4 regions of the Paraburkholderia acidisoli genome follow, and region 2 is predicted to be linked to each of the others. Evidence: predicted binding sites of a transcription regulator. Region 2 holds the regulator's gene; each other region holds the start of a gene.
The links. The regulator LexA, encoded in region 2, represses DNA repair genes until DNA is damaged. The targets are predictions, from matches to a motif close to ACTGTATNNNNATACAGT.
Positions count from the first base shown of each region.

Region 1: FAZ98_RS35325 (VRR-NUC domain-containing protein) is a predicted target of LexA. The motif match lies at 1,143-1,160, and genes of this name have one in related genera.
Region 3: dinB (DNA polymerase IV) is a predicted target of LexA. The motif match lies at 1,157-1,174, and genes of this name have one in related genera.
Region 4: recA (recombinase RecA) is a predicted target of LexA. The motif match lies at 731-748, and genes of this name have one in related genera.

Region 1 covers NZ_CP046913.1:1,204,723-1,206,922, reverse strand. The annotation lists gene FAZ98_RS05215 (DUF3443 domain-containing protein) at 1-287, shown strand, start outside; gene FAZ98_RS05210 (hypothetical protein) at 413-1,024, opposite strand; gene FAZ98_RS35325 (VRR-NUC domain-containing protein) at 1,168-2,200, shown strand, end outside.
Region 2 covers NZ_CP046913.1:1,778,080-1,780,279, forward strand. The annotation lists gene FAZ98_RS07700 (sulfate ABC transporter substrate-binding protein) at 1-574, opposite strand, end outside; gene lexA (transcriptional repressor LexA) at 847-1,497, shown strand; gene FAZ98_RS07710 (hypothetical protein) at 1,553-1,939, shown strand; gene FAZ98_RS07715 (DUF2939 domain-containing protein) at 2,139-2,200, shown strand, end outside.
Region 3 covers NZ_CP046915.1:765,871-768,070, forward strand. The annotation lists gene dinB (DNA polymerase IV) at 1-1,069, opposite strand, end outside; gene FAZ98_RS25610 (LysR family transcriptional regulator) at 1,266-2,153, opposite strand.
Region 4 covers NZ_CP046913.1:2,572,560-2,574,759, reverse strand. The annotation lists gene FAZ98_RS11335 (response regulator transcription factor) at 1-563, opposite strand, end outside; gene recA (recombinase RecA) at 838-1,917, shown strand.

The DNA.
Region 1 (2,200 bases), 570 kb from region 2:
TCAATAGCTCGACGCTCACGCGCTGCGGCTTCTGGTATTGCCCGGCCACGCCCACGAGCCTCGCCGCCACGATCCTCGGTATCGACGACGCGAGCGCCACCATCAATGTCGCCGTGACCAGTTCGCAAACGCTGTTCGGCAGCGGCAACTGGGCCTTCGACAATCTCGCGGGCTACAACGCGAGCGCGTTCGGCTGGGGCTTGCCGTTCTTCTTCGGCAGACGCGTCTTCACGGCGATCGAGGCGCAGGCCACGCCCGCCGGCAACGGCCCGTATTTCGCGTTCTGACCGGCGCGCGCGGCCGCACCGTGCCGCGCAGAAACACCGAAGGCCTCTCGCGAGGCCTTCTTTTCTGGCTCACGCCAGGGCAATGTCGATACGGCGGCGTTAGCGTGCTGCCACGCGCGAACGCGTCATTCGTCGTCGCTATCGGCGTTGGGGTCGGGCGTGGTCTTCGCGAGCTTGTCCGGCGCGAGCCAGCGGAACGACACGATGTTCCCCGCGTCGCCGAACGTGCATTCCGCGGCCGTTGGCGTGCGCTTCGCCTTGCCGATACCGAGCTTTTGCGCGATCACGCCGACCGGTGTCGTCGGTTTCGCATCCGAGGCCGAATCGGCGCCATCGGTCGAATTCGCCGAATGGGTCGTGGGCACGCCCGTGAAGCCCGGCAGTCCCGTTGCGGGCTGCGAGAGGGTCGAGTCCTCCGCCGCGCGGCGCGCGCCGCTGTGGGCCGACACGCTCGACGCCCCCGATGCGGCCGAGGCCGCTTCCGCGCCCGAAGCGCCCGAAGCGCCAGATGCGGCGTCGGCGAACGGCGTGCCTTCGAGGCTGCCTTCGACCACGACGCGCGCGCCGCGATACGTGGTGGCGCGATGCGAGACCGCGAAGTCGTTCACCGGCATCGCGGCGAGCCGGTTGCGCATTTCCTCTTCGCACGCATTCATGTTGCGATATTGCGCCGCGCATCCCGCGAGCAGGGTCGTGGCGGCCGCGAGCGCGGCGAGGCAGGCATTGCGTTTGTTCATCGCTCTTCCGGTTTTCAGGCTGCGGCAATTGTAGCGTAAGGGCCGGGCAATCCCTGAGCCGGGCTTCGTCACCCACGAGCGCGCGCGTTGGTGACAGCGCAGGCCTGCTATCATCGCGGCTGTATATCCATACAGTGCCGCGCGTGCTTCCCGATTCTCCCGATCCGTTCTATTACCTCGCGAACTTCGAGCGCGCGCTCGCGTGGCTCGACGCGCGCTGCGCCGACCTGTTCGACGCCGAGGAACGCCGTTTCGCCGCCGCGTTCCCGCGCCTGCCGCGCCCCGCCCGCGCGCTGTTCGTACGCATGCTGATGCGCAAGGGCCCGCAGTTTCGCGCGAGCCGGCTCGATTACGCGGAGATCGGCTGCCCGCGCGCGGCGGCGGCGCCGCTCGTCGCCGCTGGATGGCTCGAGGGCGCGCCGGCGCTCGACTTCGCCGCCCTCGCCGCGCTCGTCACGAAGGCCGAATTGCAGGCGCTCGCGGCGCACGCGGGCGTGGCCTGCGAAGCGCGCGCCACGCGGGCGGCCACGCTCGAGGCACTGCGCGCGCATTTCGTCGACGGAGAGAATGCGCCCGTGGCGCGCGGCTGGCACACGTGGTTTCCCGCTTCGCCCGACACCGTGCTGCGGTTCGCGGCCGCGCCGCTCTGCGAGCGCTTGCGCCTCATGTTCTTCGGCAATCTGCATCAGGACTGGAGCGAGTTCGTGCTCGCCGATCTCGGCGTCTTCCGCTACGAGACGGTCGCGTTCGACGCCGCCTCGCGCGCGTTTCAGCGTCGCGACGACGTGGACGCCTGGCTCGCGCTGCGCGATTGCCGCGAAGCGCTCGACGCGGCGCTGCAAAGCGCGAGCGCGAACGCGGCAAGCAGCGCCGATCCAGGCGCCAACCTGAGCACCAACCTGAGCACCAACCTGAGCACCAACCAGAGCGCGGACCTGAGCGCGGGAACGAGCGCAAACCCAAGCCCACGCCCCGATTTCGTCACGCCGATCGAAACCGCGCTCGCCACGCTCGATGCGCTCGCGCCGCGCACGCACGCGAACCCGTGGCTGCGCCAGCGCCACGACAAGCTGCGCCACGCCGCGGGTCTCGCCGCCGAGCGCGTGCGCGAACCGGCACTCGCGTGGCGCGCCTATCTCGACAGCAGTCATCCCGAATCGCGTTACCGGCGCGTGC
Region 2 (2,200 bases):
CGTTGCCGCCCGGCTGATGCAGCGCGTAGGCCCACGCCGCGAGATAGTTCCAGCGCGCGCCGCCCGAGGTCTTCGGATTCGGCGTGACGATCGAGACGCCCGGCTTTGTCAGATCGTCCCAGTCCTTGATGTGCTTCGGATTGCCCTTGCGCACGAGAAACACGATGGTCGAGGTGTACGGCGAGGCGTTGTCGGGCAGGCGCTTTTGCCAGTCCTTCGCGACGAGACCCTTGTTGGCGAGCGCGTCGATGTCCCATGCCAGCGCGAGCGTCACGACGTCGGCCTGCAGGCCGTCGAGCACCGAGCGCGCCTGGGCGCCCGAACCGCCGTGCGACTGCTTGATGGTGAGCGTTTCGCCGGTCTTCGCCTTCCACTGCTTGATAAAGGCCTCGTTGATGTCCTGATAGAACTCGCGCGTCGGGTCGTACGACACGTTGAGCAGCGCGGTGTCGGCGTGCGCCGCCACCGGCGCCATCGCCGCCACGCCCACCAGCGGCGCCACGCCGATGACCAGTTTCGCCGCCAGCGACTTCAGCCAGCTCGCGCGCCCCGCTTTCCCCGAATTGGTGCCCATTTATCTGTTCTCCGTTCTCGTGTGTGGTTGCTGCTAACGATGGAGGCCAGTCTATCGAGAGGCTTACATCATTAAAAATAATGTTTATTCATTTTTTAATACGCAAAAGTGGTAAGCGACGGACGATCTGGCTGCAAGAGCGCGATTTCGTCTGTCAGGACCGCCTCCGGCGCTGTTGTAGCGGCGGCGAAACGAAGAACTTCAAGTAACACTTGAAAAGCGGCGAGTACTGTATAAAAATACAGTCACCTGTTTAAACATACAGTGGCGCCATGACCAAACTCACCGCACGACAACAGCAGGTTTTCGATCTGATCCGCCGGGCGATCGAGCGCACGGGCTTCCCGCCCACGCGCGCCGAGATCGCCGCGGAACTGGGCTTCAGCTCGGCCAATTCGGCCGAGGAACATCTGCGCGCCCTCGCGCGCAAAGGCGTGATCGAACTGGCGGCAGGCGCTTCGCGCGGCATCCGCCTCGTGCCCCAGGCCGACGACCTGCCGCATCAATTCACGCTGCCGCACCCGAGCATCATGCAACTGGCGCTGCCGCTGGTCGGGCGCGTGGCGGCGGGTAGCCCGATCCTCGCGCAGGAGCACATCTCGCAGAACTACATGTGCGACCCGGCGCTCTTTTCGAGCCGCCCCGACTACCTGCTGAAGGTGCGCGGCCTGTCCATGCGCGACGCCGGCATTCTCGACGGCGACCTGCTGGCCGTGCAGAAGAAGGCCGAAGCCAAAGACGGCCAGATCATCGTGGCCCGTCTGGGCGACGACGTCACGGTGAAGCGCCTCAAGCGCCGTCCGAACGGCCTCGAGCTGATCGCCGAAAACCCCGACTACGACAATATTTTTGTCCAGGCCGGCAGCGCGGAATTCGCGCTCGAAGGCATCGCAGTCGGTCTGATTCGCCCTACCGAATTCTGAAAATCGCCCGCGGGATTCGATAACGATCCGCTGGAATCTGTCTGGAGAGAGAGTCATGGAACGCCTTGCCCGTCTGCTGCCCTTCCGTCAATTCGGCCGCCTGCGTCACCTGCGCGGAATCGCATCTTGCGCGGCGCGCGAGGTACGCGCGACGGCCGCCGCGCTCAACGGCTCGCTCTTCGACCAGATCGACGAAACGCCCGATCTCGTGGCGACCAGCGCCGCCGACCTGCCGCCGCTGCCCTCGGCGCAACCGGCTTTTGCGCGCGTCTCGCTCAATAGCGCGCTCAACGTCGAACAACCCACGCGTCGCGCGCCGGTACGCGTGTATCACGGCCCTTCGCGCCTGATTCTCGTGGGCACGGTGGACGCGGTGTGCCGCGCCATCGACCGTTGCATCGCCGAACAGCCGAGCGATCTGCCGGCCGCGCTGGCAAAGTAAGGTTGGCCGTGATGTCGGCGCGCGGTTTGCGGCCTGTGCCTCGTGTGCATTCCGTGCAGTCCGGCTTCGTCGGGATTCCGGCGCAGGTTCTGGCGGAGGTTCTGGCGGTTTCTCGCGCTTTCGCGCGGCTTCAATCAGGTTTCGGGATCGTTTTCGCGTTCCGGCGGTCAACCCGTGATTGCAACCTCACGCTGACCTTATGACGGAATCCCGCACGAACCCGCCCAACTGGAAGAAGCCCGTTGCGATCACCGTTGCCGT
Region 3 (2,200 bases), on a different replicon from region 2:
GCCGTATGCGCCGGTCGAGATCGACACGCTTGAGACACTCGCCCGCCGCGCGGCGAATCTCCTGCGCGGTGGACACGGCGTGCGGCAGCGACAGATCGCGCGTGACGATCTTGAAGTCGGCGAACTTGATTTTGATGCCCACCGTGCGCGCGCTGTAACCCTTGCGCTCCAGGTCTTGCGCGACGCGTTCGCACAGCTGCGAAAGCGCGGGCGTGAGCGTCTCGCGGTCGCGCCGCACGTGCATGTCGCGCTCGAAGGTGGTTTCGCGGCTCATCGACTTCGGTTCCGACGAGACCACCACGGCGCGCTCGTCGTGGCCCTGCGCGATACGCGCGAGCCACGCCGCGTACTTCTGGCCGAAATTCTCCTGCAGCACGCCGAGGTCGGCCGCCGCGACGTCGCCGATCGTGTTCATGCCGAGACTCGCGAGGCGCTCGCTCGCGCGCGGCCCGATGCCGTTCACCTTCTTCGCGGCCAGCGGCCAGATGCGCGTTTCGAGGTCGGCGCTCGTGAGGATGGTGAGGCCGTCCGGCTTGTCGAGTTCGGAGCCGATCTTCGCGAGCAGCTTGTTGGGCGCGATGGCGATCGAGCAGGTGAGGCCGGTGGCCTGATTGACCGCGCGCTTGATGCGTTCGCCCAGTTCGCGCGACTCGCCTTCGACTTCGGTGAGATCGATATAGATTTCGTCGATGCCGCGGTCTTCGATCTGGTCCGTGAAGGTATGCACCGCGTCTTTGAACAGCCGCGAGTAACGGCGGTACGAGTCGAAGTCGGTGGGCAGCAGGATGGCCTCGGGCGCGAGTTGCGCGGCCTTCATCATGCCCATGGCCGAGAACACGCCGAACGCGCGCGCTTCGTAAGTGGACGTGGTGACCACGCCGCGCCCGACGTAATCGCGCAGCCGCGCGAAGCGCCGTGTGCCGTTGGCGAGCAGTTCCGGCGCGGCATTGCGGCCCCCGCCGATCACGACCGCCTGGCCACGCAACTCGGGATAGCGGAGCAGCTCCACGGATGCGTAGAACGCGTCCATGTCGAGATGAGCGATGCGGCGGGGCGGCGCGTGGCTCACTTCGGCGACTCTGCGAAATTGCTCAACGGATCCACTCGTGTTCTCGCGCGCGCCGGCACGCAGAAAAGGGTCATGACAGCCCGGCGGCCTGTATATGCATACAGTAGTTTACTCACGGGCGGGAGTTCGCGCAAGACGGGGCGTGAGACTGCGCGAAAGGCGAGAGCCGTGCCGCGACCGGCAAAACGCCAGCGCGTCAACCCGCCTCGGCGACCGCTGCGATGAAGGCGTCGAGCGCCGGATTGACCGCGTCGGCGCGCCAGACGAATTCGACGGGATACGACAAGGTCAGGTCCGCGTGCTCGATCAGCATCACCTGGTTCGGACAACTATAGATGCAGGCCTCCGGCACGATCGCGTAGCCCATGCCGGCGGCCACGAGGCCGAGTATCGTCGAGACGTCGCCGCCGATCGGCACGATGCGCGGCGAGAAACCGGCAAGCTGGCATTGATGGATCAGAAAGTCGTTATAGGCCGGCGCCACTTCTCTCGCGAACCACATGAACGGTTCGTCTTTCAGCTCGGCGAGACGCGTGGGCACCACGGGCGCGGAACCGTCGGCGGGGCGCGGGACCGCGAGCCGCAAATGGCAGTCGAACAGATGACACGCGTTGAACGCCGGGTCGCGCGGATCGCGCCACGCGAGGAACCCGCCGTCGAGACTGCCGCTCGCAATGCGCGCCAGTTGCTTCGCCGCCAGCGCGGGCTCGAGCATGACGGTGACGTCGGGATGCGTGGCCTTGAAGTTACGCACGGGTTTCAGCGTTGCCGGATGCCAGCTGTAATTGGGCGCCAGCCCGATCTTCAACGCGCCCGCCTGGCCTCGCGCGAGCCGCACGAACAACTCGCGCGCGGTTTCCAGATCGCCCAGTAACCGCCGCGCGTCGATGGCGAAGCGCTCGCCCGGCACGGTCAGTTGCACGCCCTTTGCATTGCGATGAAACAGGTCGCTGCCCAGTTCTTCTTCGAGATCGCGGATCTGTCTGCTCAATGCGGGCTGGACGATATGAAGTCGTCGCGCGGCTTCCGCCACGCTGCCGCAATCGGCGACGGCAAGGAAATATCGCAGGTGTCGGAGTTCCATGGTCCCTGTGGGTCGACTCGCCTATACCTCAAAAGTATAGCCGCCAT
Region 4 (2,200 bases), 790 kb from region 2:
TTGTTGCTGACTTCCTCGCCCCACTCGCAGAGATGATCGACGAGCTGCTCCTTCGAGACGAGCCGGCCGAGCCGCTGCAGCAGCACTTCGAGCACGCCCAGTTCGCGCGCGGAAAGATCGAGCACCTGATCGTTGATGCGCGCGACGCGCCCCACCTGATCGAACGCGAGCGCGCCGTGGCGCACGACCGTCGGGCCGCCGCCCGCGCCGCGCCGCGTGAGCGCGCGCACGCGCGCCTCCAGCTCGTTGAGCGCGAACGGCTTGGCCATGTAGTCGTCGGCGCCGAGGTCGAGGCCCTTCACGCGTTCGTCGACGCTGTCGGCGGCCGTGAGGATCAGTACGGGCAGGTTGGAATTGCGCGCGCGCAAGCGGCGCAGCACCTCGAGGCCCGGCATTTTGGGCAGCCCGAGATCGAGGATCAGCAGGTCGAAAGACTGCATGGACACGGCCGTATCGGCGTCCACGCCGTTACGCACGTGATCAACGGCATAGCCCGATTGGCGGAGTGATCGGACGAGACCGTCCGCGAGTATGCTGTCGTCTTCGGCAATGAGGATTCGCATGGTGCGCCAGCGTCGCCTTCGAGGTCTGGCATGACCTCGTAGCACCGGCGCCGTGATGCTCATGGCCGGCGCGCGGCGGTCTCCCGAAATTCGAGGTTGCGGCATGCGCCCAATTGCGGCGTGCGGATATTTATGTGTCTCCGCGTGCTTTAGCGCTTGCCAAAACCACTGTTTTTTTATACAGTGTCTGCGTTCGTGTGCATGAACCCTGCATCAACCAAACAGGGCGTGCGCATCGGTACGAGACGCCGTTCATCATAGCAAAGGACGATTCATGGAAGATAGCAAGAAAGGCTCGGCTGGGCTGACTGCTGAGAAGAGCAAGGCGCTGGCCGCCGCGCTCGCGCAGATCGAAAAGCAGTTCGGCAAAGGGTCGATCATGCGACTCGGCGACGGCGATGCAGTCGAGAACATCCAGGTGGTCTCCACCGGTTCGCTCGGTCTGGACATCGCGCTCGGCGTGGGCGGTCTGCCGCGCGGCCGCGTGGTCGAGATCTACGGTCCGGAATCGTCGGGCAAGACCACGCTCACGCTCCAGGTGATCGCCGAACTGCAAAAGATCGGCGGCACGGCGGCGTTCATCGACGCGGAACACGCGCTCGACGTGCAATACGCCTCCAAGCTCGGCGTGAACGTGCCCGAACTGCTCATCTCGCAGCCGGACACGGGCGAGCAGGCGCTCGAAATCGCCGACGCACTGGTGCGCTCGGGCTCGATCGACATGATCGTGATCGACTCGGTCGCGGCACTCGTGCCGAAGGCCGAAATCGAAGGCGAAATGGGCGACTCGCTGCCGGGTCTGCAGGCGCGTCTGATGTCGCAGGCGCTGCGCAAGCTCACCGGCACGATCAAGAAGACGAACTGCATGGTGATCTTCATCAACCAGATTCGCATGAAGATCGGCGTGATGTTCGGCAACCCGGAAACCACCACGGGCGGCAACGCGCTCAAGTTCTACGCCTCGGTGCGCCTGGACATTCGCCGTATCGGTTCGATCAAGAAGAACGACGAAGTCATCGGCAGCGAAACGCGCGTGAAGGTCGTGAAGAACAAGGTCTCGCCGCCGTTCCGCGAAGCCGTGTTCGACATTCTGTACGGCGAAGGCATTTCGCGTCAGGGCGAAATCATCGACCTCGGCGTGCAGGCCAAGATCGTCGACAAGGCCGGTGCGTGGTACAGCTATAACGGCGAGCGCATTGGTCAAGGCAAGGACAACGCGCGCGAATTCCTGCGTGAAAACGCCGACATCGCCCGTGAAATCGAAAACCGCATCCGCGAGTCGCTGGGCGTGAACGCCATGCCCGAGGGCGCCAAGGACACCGGCGAAGTCGAAATCGCGGACGAAGAAGAATAAGCCAGGGCGTAACGAGGCAAGCCGATGCGCAAGGACGGATCTGCTTCGGTGCCGCCGGTGTCGGCGGCATCCCATGCGTCCTTGCCGTCGGGCAAGCGGGGTGAGGCACGCGCGTCGGAAGATTTCGGTGTGGAGGGCGCTGCTTCATCTCGCGTTTCGCCTTCCGTTTCACCCGCCGCTTCACCTTCGGCTTTACGTCCCGCTTCACATTCAGCTTCACATCCCGCTTCACCGCGTATCCAGGAAAGCCGCGAAGCCCAGCCGGGCGGTCGCGGCTTTTCGT